4 regions of the Kitasatospora sp. NPDC023120 genome follow, and region 1 is predicted to be linked to each of the others. Evidence: riboswitches for the same ligand, from Rfam matches in the RefSeq annotation. Region 1 holds a riboswitch; each other region holds the start of a gene.
The links. Region 1 has a riboswitch for cyclic di-AMP ahead of ACZ3TI_RS33485 (LysM peptidoglycan-binding domain-containing protein). Riboswitches for the same ligand answer to the same signal wherever they lie in the genome.

Region 1 (2,189 bases):
GATCCACGAGTTCGCGTTCCCGCTCCCCATCTACGCGATCTGCGACATGCTGGGCGTGCCGGCCGAGGACCAGGACGACTTCCGCGACTGGGCCGGGATGATGATCCGGCACGGAGGCGGCCAACGCGGCGGTGTGGGGCGGGCGGTGAAGCGGATGCGGGCGTACCTGCTGGAGCTGATCCACCGCAAGCGCGCGGATCTCGGGGACGACCTGATCTCGGGCCTGATCCGGGCGAGCGACCACGGTGAGCACCTGACCGAGAACGAGGCCGCGGCGATGGCCTTCATCCTCCTCTTCGCCGGCTTCGAGACGACCGTGAACCTGATCGGCAACGGGACGTACGCGCTGCTGCGCAATCCGGAGCAGCGCCGGCTGCTGCAGGAGTCGGTGGCGCGCGGGGAGAGCGCGCTGCTGGAGACGGGGATCGAGGAACTCCTGCGCTACGACGGGCCGGTGGAGCTGGCGACCTGGCGGTTCGCGACGCAGCCGCTGACCATCGGCGGGGTGGAGATCCCGGTCGGCGATCCGGTGCTGGTGGTGCTGGCCGCCGCGGACCGCGATCCGGACCGGTTCGCGGACGAGAACACCCTGGACCTGGCCCGGACGGACAATCCGCACCTGGGTTTCGGCCACGGCATCCACTACTGCATCGGTGCTCCGCTGGCCCGCCTGGAAGGGCGTGCCGCGCTGGCCACACTGCTTTCCCGACTGCCCGATCTGCGGCTCGCGGAAAGCCCGGAGAATCTTCGCTGGCGAGGTGGTCTGATCATGCGTGGCCTGCGGGAACTCCCGGTTGAATTCAGTCCGGAGAGCCGCTCCCCGCATACGCCTCCGCACTCCCCTTCCGCGCCCCTGACGAACTGACACGAGCTGACGGCGGGCCGGATGGCGCGCTGACGAAACGTCGCCCGGCAGCCTCCTATGACGGTGTGAACATCCATCAATCCGGACATAGCGGCGCCGTTGGTAGGCGATCGGACACACGCCGTAATTTCTGTGTGATATCGGTGATATGAGCTTGTGATTGGTCTGAGGATCTGTCTACTCTCCCTGGAGTTCGCAGCTGCGGACCCCGTGTGCGGAACGCCGAATCCTGCCCGCCGCGTCACGGGAAACCGACCAGAACCCTGGGCAGGGGCGGGGGAACCAGGTTTGTTGCCGTCCCCACGGCTTGGGGTGAAGCCGCCCGAGCGGAATCGTTTCCGCGTACGGCGGCCGGGCCACCTCCCGGTCCGAACCCGACAGCTCACCTCGCAGGCGTGCGGAGAGGGACCTCTTCATGCTGTTCGTTGGAACTGGCCGCCACCGTCGTCGCACCCAGGCCGAGAAGGCCATCGCCGTCGCCGGTGTGGCCGGCGTCGGACTCGCGATGCCGCTCCTCACCGCCACCGGCGCCTCCGCCGCCCCGGTCTCCACCTGGGACGCCGTCGCCCAGTGCGAGAGCGGCGGCAACTGGAGCATCAACACCGGCAACGGCTACTACGGTGGCCTGCAGTTCACCTCCAGCACGTGGAAGGCGTACGGCGGCACCTCCTACGCGCCGCAGGCCAACCAGGCCAGCAAGGCGCAGCAGATCTCGGTCGCCGAGAAGGTGCTCGCCTCGCAGGGCCCGGGCGCCTGGCCCGTCTGCTCCGTCAAGGCCGGTCTGACCAAGGGCGGCGCCCCGGCGTCCGTCGACACCTCGGACTCCAAGCCGCAGTCCGCCCCCAAGCAGCAGGCGCAGAAGCCGGCCCCCAAGCCGGTGCAGCAGCCGACCGCGCAGAAGCCCGCGCCGAAGCCGGTGCAGCAGGCCGCCCCGCAGCAGCAGGCGCAGCCGCAGACCCCGGGCTTCTCCGGCAAGGCCGGCTGGGACGCGGACGCGAAGGTGTACTGGTACCAGAACAACGGCGCCTGGTACTGGACCAGCCACCAGGGCGTCTACCAGCAGTACGCCGGCCACGCCGCCGCCCAGCAGCACTACGCCCCGCAGGCGCAGCAGCAGTACGCGCCGCAGGCCGCTCAGGCGTCCGGCCACGACTACACCGTCCGCGCCGGTGACACCCTGTCGACCATCGCCGCCGCCCAGGGCGTGTCCGGCGGCTGGCACGCGCTGTACGAGCAGAACCACGGCACCGTCGGCGGCGACCCGAACCTGATCCTGCCCGGCCAGGTGCTGCACCTCGGCTGAGCCGCTCCCGCCGCGACGCGT
Region 2 (2,189 bases), on a different contig from region 1:
CCTGGCCGAGCTGACCGCGCTCGGGCGCCCGATGCCGGACGAACTGGCGGGGGACTTCGGGCAGTTCGAGAAGGCGGCGGCCGACGCGGCACTCGACCTGTTCGGGACGTGGACGGTCCCGGGGCTGCCGCGGCTGCTGGTGGAGGAGTTCCCGGAGCTGGCACCGGAGCCGGGCCAGGAGGAGATCGACGCGTACCTGGCGCAGCTGCCCGCGGAGGACTGAGACGCCGCACCGCGAAAAGCCCCCGGCCACGTGCGGCCGGGGGCTTTCGGGTGTTCGTTCGGGGTGCCCGCCACGGGCAGGCCGTTACGGGCAGGGCGTTACGGGCAGGCCGTTACGGGCAGGGCGTTACGGGTTGAGGCCGCGCTGCTGGAGCCAGGGCTCCGGGTCGACCGGGGCGCCGCCGCCGGGGCGGACTTCCAGGTGCAGGTGCGGGCCGGTGACGTTGCCGGTCGCGCCCACCTTGCCGATCTGCTGGCCGGCGGTCACCTTGCCGGAGCCCTTGATGATCGAGGAGAGGTGGCAGTACCAGATCTCGGTGCCGTCGGGCAGGGTCTCGACGATCCGGTAGCCGTACGAGCCGGACCAGCCGGCCGAGGTGATGGTGCCCTGGCCGAGCGCCAGCACCGGGGTGCCGGTGTCGGCGGCGAAGTCCAGGCCGGTGTGCAGGTTGGCCCAATAGCGGGCGCTCTGGCCGTAGTGGGCGGAGAGCCGGTAGTCCGTCACCGGGAGGGTGAGGGCGGTGGCGCGCTTGGCCTCGGCCTCCGCGGTGGCACGCTTGGCCTCCGCCTCCTTGGCGGCGGCCTTGGCTTCGGCCTCCTGCGCGGCCTGCACGCGGGCGCTCTCCTCGGCGGCGGTGCGCTGGCTGTCGGCCTGCTGCTGGATGCGGGCGGCGAGCGCGAGGCCGGGGTCGGCGGAGAGGGCGACCGGGGTCTCGTCCGGGGCCTCGATGGCGGGCGCGGCGGCCGGGGTGGCCGAGGTGAAGCCGGTGGCACCCAGGGTGGCGGCGACGGCGGTGACGCCGAGCAGCGGGGAGGCTCCGCGCGTCTGACGCGGCATCCGGTGGCGGTTGGTCTCGGCCTCGGGGCCGAGGACATCGGGTCCCAGGGCTTCGGGGCCGTCCGCACCGGGGTGGTCGAGCAGCTGGGTACCGGCCGCGGGGCCGGCCGGGTGTGCCGGAGTGTGCGTCGACGCCACGGAGGCGCGCTCCTTTCCTTCCTTCGCGCCTACCGGGTTAGCTGACGGGTTCGGAGCAGGAAGGTCTCCTACGGCCGGGCCGGAGCCCCGCCGATTCACCCCAAGGAACGTGGTTCCCCGGCTCCCTGACCTGCCCGGAGGCCGGTCGGTGGGATTAGGCGACGGCGCACGGTGCCGTCTGGGTACGGCGTTGACGACCGCGCTGCGTTATCAAACGTTAATCCCAGGACGCTCTGATTCCAAGCCATCCGTCCGGGGCCGCTGTGGAGCGGGTGATCGGACGTCAACGAACGACCCCTCATCCGGGCGCCCGATCCGAGTACCGGCTCGCACCCCGATCCGAGCACCCCATCTGAGTACTCCTACTCATGTGCGTCCCGACCGGGCATCGCATCCTGACGCCATGACCGCACCGATGCAGAACCGCACCACGTCCGCCTACTACATCCAGGCCATCCTCTCCTTCGCCCTGTCGGGCGTCTCCCTCGCCGCCGGGATCGCCTACCTGCCGGTCGGGGGATGGGTCCGGGCGTTCCTCGGGGTCGGCCTCCTCTACACCGTCACCTCCGCGTTCACCCTGGCGAAGGTGATCCGGGACCGGCAGGAGTCGAACGAGATCGTCAGCCGGGTCGACCAGGCGCGACTGGAGAAGCTGCTCAGCGAGCACGACCCGTTCAAGGTCGAGGGAGTCTGAGGCCCCTCCGCCCCCCTCTCTTCGGGCGAACGCTTGACGGCTAAGGCTATTAGCCTTAGCTTTATGGCTATCAGCAGCACGGAGATGGCCCGCGGCAGCGGACCGAGGAGGCCCACCATGAACGCCACCAGCACCCCGGACACCCAGTACCTGACCGTCCCCGGCGGGCGGATCGCCTTCGACGACACCCGGCAGGGCGACGGCACGCCCGTCGTCCTGCTCCCCGGGATGCTCGACAGCCGGACCGCGTACCGGCACCTCCGCCCGCTGCTCACCGCCGCCGGCCACCGGGTCGTC
Region 3 (2,189 bases), on a different contig from region 1:
CGGGAGGAGAACAGTCCGAGCGGCAGCATCGGCTCGGGGGCGCGGCGCTCGACGGCGATGAAGGCGGCACCGAGGGCCAGTCCGAGCACGGCGGTGAGCCACACGGCGGGGGACAGGCCCTCGCCGGCGGCGGTCAGGGCGTAGGTGATCGCGCCGAGGGCGAGCGCGGCGAGCACCGAGCCGAGCACGTCGAAGCGGCCGGAGGCGCTCTCGTCCCGGCTCTCCGGCACGGAGCGGGTGGCGACCAGGATCACGGCGGCGGCGAGCGGCAGGTTCAGCAGGAAGATCCAGCGCCAGCCGGGGCCGTCCACCAGCCAGCCGCCGAGGAAGGGGCCGACCGCGGCCGACACCCCGCCGAGGCCGGACCACAGGCCGACCGCCGCCGAGCGGTCGTCAGGGTGGAAGACGGCCTGGAGCATGGCGAGCGAGCCGGGGGTGAGGAGCGCCCCGCCGATGCCCTGGACGGCGCGGGCGACGATCAGTACCTGGATGTTCGGCGCGGCGGCGCAGGCGGCGGAGGCGGCGGCGAACCAGACCACGCCGATCAGGAAGACCCGGCGCCTTCCGTACCGGTCGCCGAGGGCGCCGCCGAGCAGGATCAGGCCCGCCAGGGTGAGCAGATAGGCGTTCAGCGTCCATTGCAGGGACGCCAGGGAGGCGCCGAGGTCGGCGCCCATCCTGGGCAGCGCGACGTTCACCACGGTGCCGTCGAGCATCGCCATGCTGGAGCCGAGCACCGTTGCCAGGAGTACCCAGCGGCCCTGCGCGGTGCCCAGGCGCAGGGTGCCGGCTTCGGAGGTGGCCACGGCCCGATCCTGCGCCCCGTGGGGCGCACGTGACAAGGGTCACCGGCGGGTGTGTCGGTGGTGCGCGGTGCGTGAGCGGACGGCTGCGCAGCGGCGTCGAGTTCGGCGCAGGGTCGTGGATCAGTGGCGCGGGGTGAATGGATTGTGTACGCACCGTGCAGCGGATCATCCGGAGGGTGACCGGCTCCCGGGGGATGGTTGCGGGTTCAAGAGATCGACATTGCTTCACCCGAACGGATGGGTTTTAGTTCAGCGACCGCCCGGCCAGTCCGGACGGATCCACCGGGTGGAACGCCGAGTCCTGCCGCTTCCCGGTGGCTCGATCTGAACTCTGTACGGCAGGAGCGGGGGACCCACAGGTAAGTCGCCGGACCGGAGTTCGCGCCTCAGGGCGCGGGCGTCCAGGGCCGGCTTGGGGTGAAGCCGCGCATGCGGCCGGGCAACTCCAGCCCGAACCCGACAGCTCACCTCGCAGGCGTCGGAGAGGAATCTTCCATGCCTGCTCAGGCTCGTCGTATCGCCCTGCCCCGCGCCGCCCGCATCGGCATCGCCACCGCCGTCACCGGCGTCTCCTTCGTCCTGCCGCTCGTCACCGCGATGAGCGCCCAGGCCCACACCGCCCCGGCCGCCGCCGCTCCGGCCGCCGCCACCGTCGCCGACGCCAAGCCCGCCGCCGAGGCCGCCCCGGCCGCCGCGCACGAGAGCTACCGCGTCGTCAGCGGCGACACCCTGTCCAAGATCGCCGACGCCAAGCACGTCGAGGGCGGCTGGCACGCGCTGTACGAGCAGAACCGCTCGGTCGTCGGTGCCAACCCGAACCTGATCTTCCCGGGTCAGCAGCTCGCGCTCGCCGGCCACGCCGCCGCTCCGGCCGCGGACGCCGCCCCGGCCAAGCCCGCCGCTCCGGCCCCCGCCAAGCCGCAGGCCCAGGTGCAGGTCAAGACCGAGGCCGCCAAGCCCGCCGCTCCGGTGCAGACCCAGGTTCAGACCGCCGCTCCGGCCCAGGCCGTGACCGCCGCTCCGGTCGCCTCGACCTCCGGCTACGTCGCGCCGCTGGCCAACCCGAAGCTGGGCACCGCCTACGGCGTGGCCGGCTCGATGTGGGCCTCCGGCCACCACACCGGCCAGGACTTCGTCGCCTCCACCGGCACCCCGCTGCGCGCCGTCGCCAACGGTGTCGTGGTCAAGGCCGGCAACGGCGGCGCCTACGGCAACGAGGTCGAGATCAAGCTCGCCGACGGCCACTACGCCGAGTACGCGCACCTCTCCGTGATCGGTGTGTCGATCGGCCAGACCGTCACCGTCGGCCAGCAGATCGGCCTCTCCGGCGCCACCGGCAACGTGACCGGCCCGCACCTGCACTTCGAGATCCGCACCGGCTCG
Region 4 (2,189 bases), on a different contig from region 1:
CGGGCCGAGGCGGAGGCTGCGGCCGCCGCCGAGGTCGAGGGTGGCGTGGAGGGCGCCCGGGGCGCCCACGCGGCCTCCGAGGGGCCCGCCGGGCAGTAGTCGGAAACCAAGCTGGACACCGCGCCCGTCGGCGCGCACACAGGGCCCGGAACGGCTTTCGTTCCGGGCCCTTCGCTTTGCCCGCCCGCGCCGCACGGGCATGCACCGTAGGAACCGGCACCGTACGGGCTTGCGCCGTACGAGAGTTAAGCGGGCAATGAAACGTAATGTCCGTTCTGACGCATTTTGCCAGGAAATGGCGAGCGCACTTCCCGGCGCTCGAATTACCCCCACTCCCCCGCTTCGACGGCTGCGCCGCTTTACGCTTCGACACACCGTCACAGCGCTCCTGAGGCAATGACAGTTGTGGGCATCCGCAACAGAATTGCCGAAAAACGATCATTTACGATCATGATTGCCAGCCAGTTTGGCAGTTCTCACTAAACCGTGATGAGCGTCACAGCTGTTTGCAGTTTGAACTTAAGTCTGCTTAACGTGCTCCCCGTTCGTGACCACACGGACCCAGTTCATCCGCAACGCCGAGTCCTGCCGTCGGATGTCCTGGCAGCGCGAAAACGCACCACGGCAGGAGCGGGGGACCCACAGGTAAGTCGCCCCGGACCGCTCTCCGGAACGGTCCAGGGCTAGGGGTGAAGCCGCGCCAACGCGCGGCCGGGCAACTCCAGCCCGAATCCGACAGCTCACCTCGCAGGCGTGGGAGAGGACCGCGTCTTCATGCTGCCCACCAACGGCTCTCGCCTGTCCAGCCGCACCCGTCGCGTGATCGCCGCCATCGGCGTCGCGGGCGTCGGCCTCACCGTTCCGTGCCTCGTCACCGGCACCGCCTCCGCCGCCTCCGTCGCGACCTGGGACAAGGTCGCCCAGTGCGAGAGCAGCGGCAACTGGAGCATCAACACCGGCAACGGCTTCTACGGCGGCCTCCAGTTCACCCAGAGCACCTGGTCCGCCTTCGGCGGCACCGCCTACGCCTCGCGCGCCGACCTGGCCACCAAGGACCAGCAGATCGCCGTCGCCGAGAAGGTGCTCGCCTCGCAGGGCCCCGGCGCCTGGCCGGTGTGCTCGGTCCAGGCCGGCCTGACCAAGGGCGGCGCCCCGGCGGCCGTCGACACCTCGGCCGCCGCCAAGCCGGCCGCGCCCGCCGCCCCGGCCGCCAAGCCCGCCGCGCCGGCCCAGGCCCCGGCCCCGGCTGCGAAGCCGGCCAAGCCCGCCGCGCCCGCCCAGGACGCCGCGCAGGACGCCACCGGCTCTTGGGCCCAGAAGAGCCACCAGTGGGCCCAGGGCGACGACTACACCGTCGTCGAGGGCGACTGGCTGTCCTCGATCGCCGACAAGCACAACGTCCAGGGCGGCTGGCAGCGGCTGTACGAGCTCAACCGCAGCACCCTGACCGAGGGTCCGGACAGCATCTACCCGGGCCAGCACCTGTCCTTCGGCGACAGCGGCCAGGCCCAGCAGTCGGGCTCCGCGGACAAGTCCGGCTCGGACTTCACCTGGTTCAACCGCTCGCAGAAGTCCGGTCAGTCCGCGAACGGTGGTTCCGTGAACGCCCAGCCGGTCGCCCAGACCCCCGCCGCCAAGCCGGCCGCCCCGGCGCAGGCCCAGGCCCCCGCCCAGGCCGCCACCGGCAGCATGGCCGCCGCGGTCGCCTTCGCCGAGTCCAAGGTCGGCCAGGCGTACGTCTACGGCGGCACCGGCAACGGCGGCTGGGACTGCTCCGGCCTGACCCAGGCCGCGCTGCGCGCCGCGGGCATCTCCGTCCCGCGCGTCGCCGCCGACCAGGCCGCCGCCAGCACCCACGTCTCGCTGGACAGCCTGCAGCCGGGCGACCTGCTGTTCTGGTCCAACAACGGCAAGGACTCGGGCGTCTACCACGTCGCGATCTACGTCGGCGGCGGCAAGTACGTCGAGGCCGCCAACCCGAGCTCGGGCGTGCGCGAGCAGACCATCGCCAACTGGGCCCCGGACTTCGCCGGCCGCGTCTGAGGACGGCGGGCAGCCCAAGCCCTCAGCACCGAGCCGCCCCCGGGGAGAGTCTGGTCGCTCCTCCCCGGGGGTTCCGGCGTACCCGCGGGCGGCCTGTGGACGATCCCGGCACGTACCCGGGGGTTCCGGCGCATTCCGTGGTGAAA

Region 2: another riboswitch for cyclic di-AMP. It lies ahead of ACZ3TI_RS26130 (M23 family metallopeptidase); the one in region 1 lies ahead of ACZ3TI_RS33485 (LysM peptidoglycan-binding domain-containing protein).
Region 3: another riboswitch for cyclic di-AMP. It lies ahead of ACZ3TI_RS28995 (M23 family metallopeptidase); the one in region 1 lies ahead of ACZ3TI_RS33485 (LysM peptidoglycan-binding domain-containing protein).
Region 4: another riboswitch for cyclic di-AMP. It lies ahead of ACZ3TI_RS02720 (transglycosylase family protein); the one in region 1 lies ahead of ACZ3TI_RS33485 (LysM peptidoglycan-binding domain-containing protein).

What each region holds. Positions count from the first base shown of each region.
Region 1 is NZ_JBVHHY010000029.1:110,604-112,792, forward strand. Features, by position in the region: gene ACZ3TI_RS33480 (cytochrome P450 family protein) at 1-865, shown strand, start outside; cyclic di-AMP (ydaO/yuaA leader) riboswitch at 1,109-1,275, shown strand; gene ACZ3TI_RS33485 (LysM peptidoglycan-binding domain-containing protein) at 1,281-2,168, shown strand.
Region 2 is NZ_JBVHHY010000018.1:173,107-175,295, reverse strand. Features, by position in the region: gene ACZ3TI_RS26135 (hypothetical protein) at 1-223, shown strand, start outside; gene ACZ3TI_RS26130 (M23 family metallopeptidase) at 350-1,198, opposite strand; cyclic di-AMP (ydaO/yuaA leader) riboswitch at 1,211-1,369, opposite strand; gene ACZ3TI_RS26125 (YiaA/YiaB family inner membrane protein) at 1,602-1,892, shown strand; gene ACZ3TI_RS26120 (alpha/beta fold hydrolase) at 2,010-2,189, shown strand, end outside.
Region 3 is NZ_JBVHHY010000022.1:35,596-37,784, forward strand. Features, by position in the region: gene ACZ3TI_RS28990 (DHA2 family efflux MFS transporter permease subunit) at 1-806, opposite strand, end outside; cyclic di-AMP (ydaO/yuaA leader) riboswitch at 1,113-1,299, shown strand; gene ACZ3TI_RS28995 (M23 family metallopeptidase) at 1,302-2,189, shown strand, end outside.
Region 4 is NZ_JBVHHY010000002.1:16,027-18,215, forward strand. Features, by position in the region: gene ACZ3TI_RS02715 (sirohydrochlorin chelatase family protein) at 1-99, shown strand, start outside; cyclic di-AMP (ydaO/yuaA leader) riboswitch at 598-767, shown strand; gene ACZ3TI_RS02720 (transglycosylase family protein) at 775-2,043, shown strand.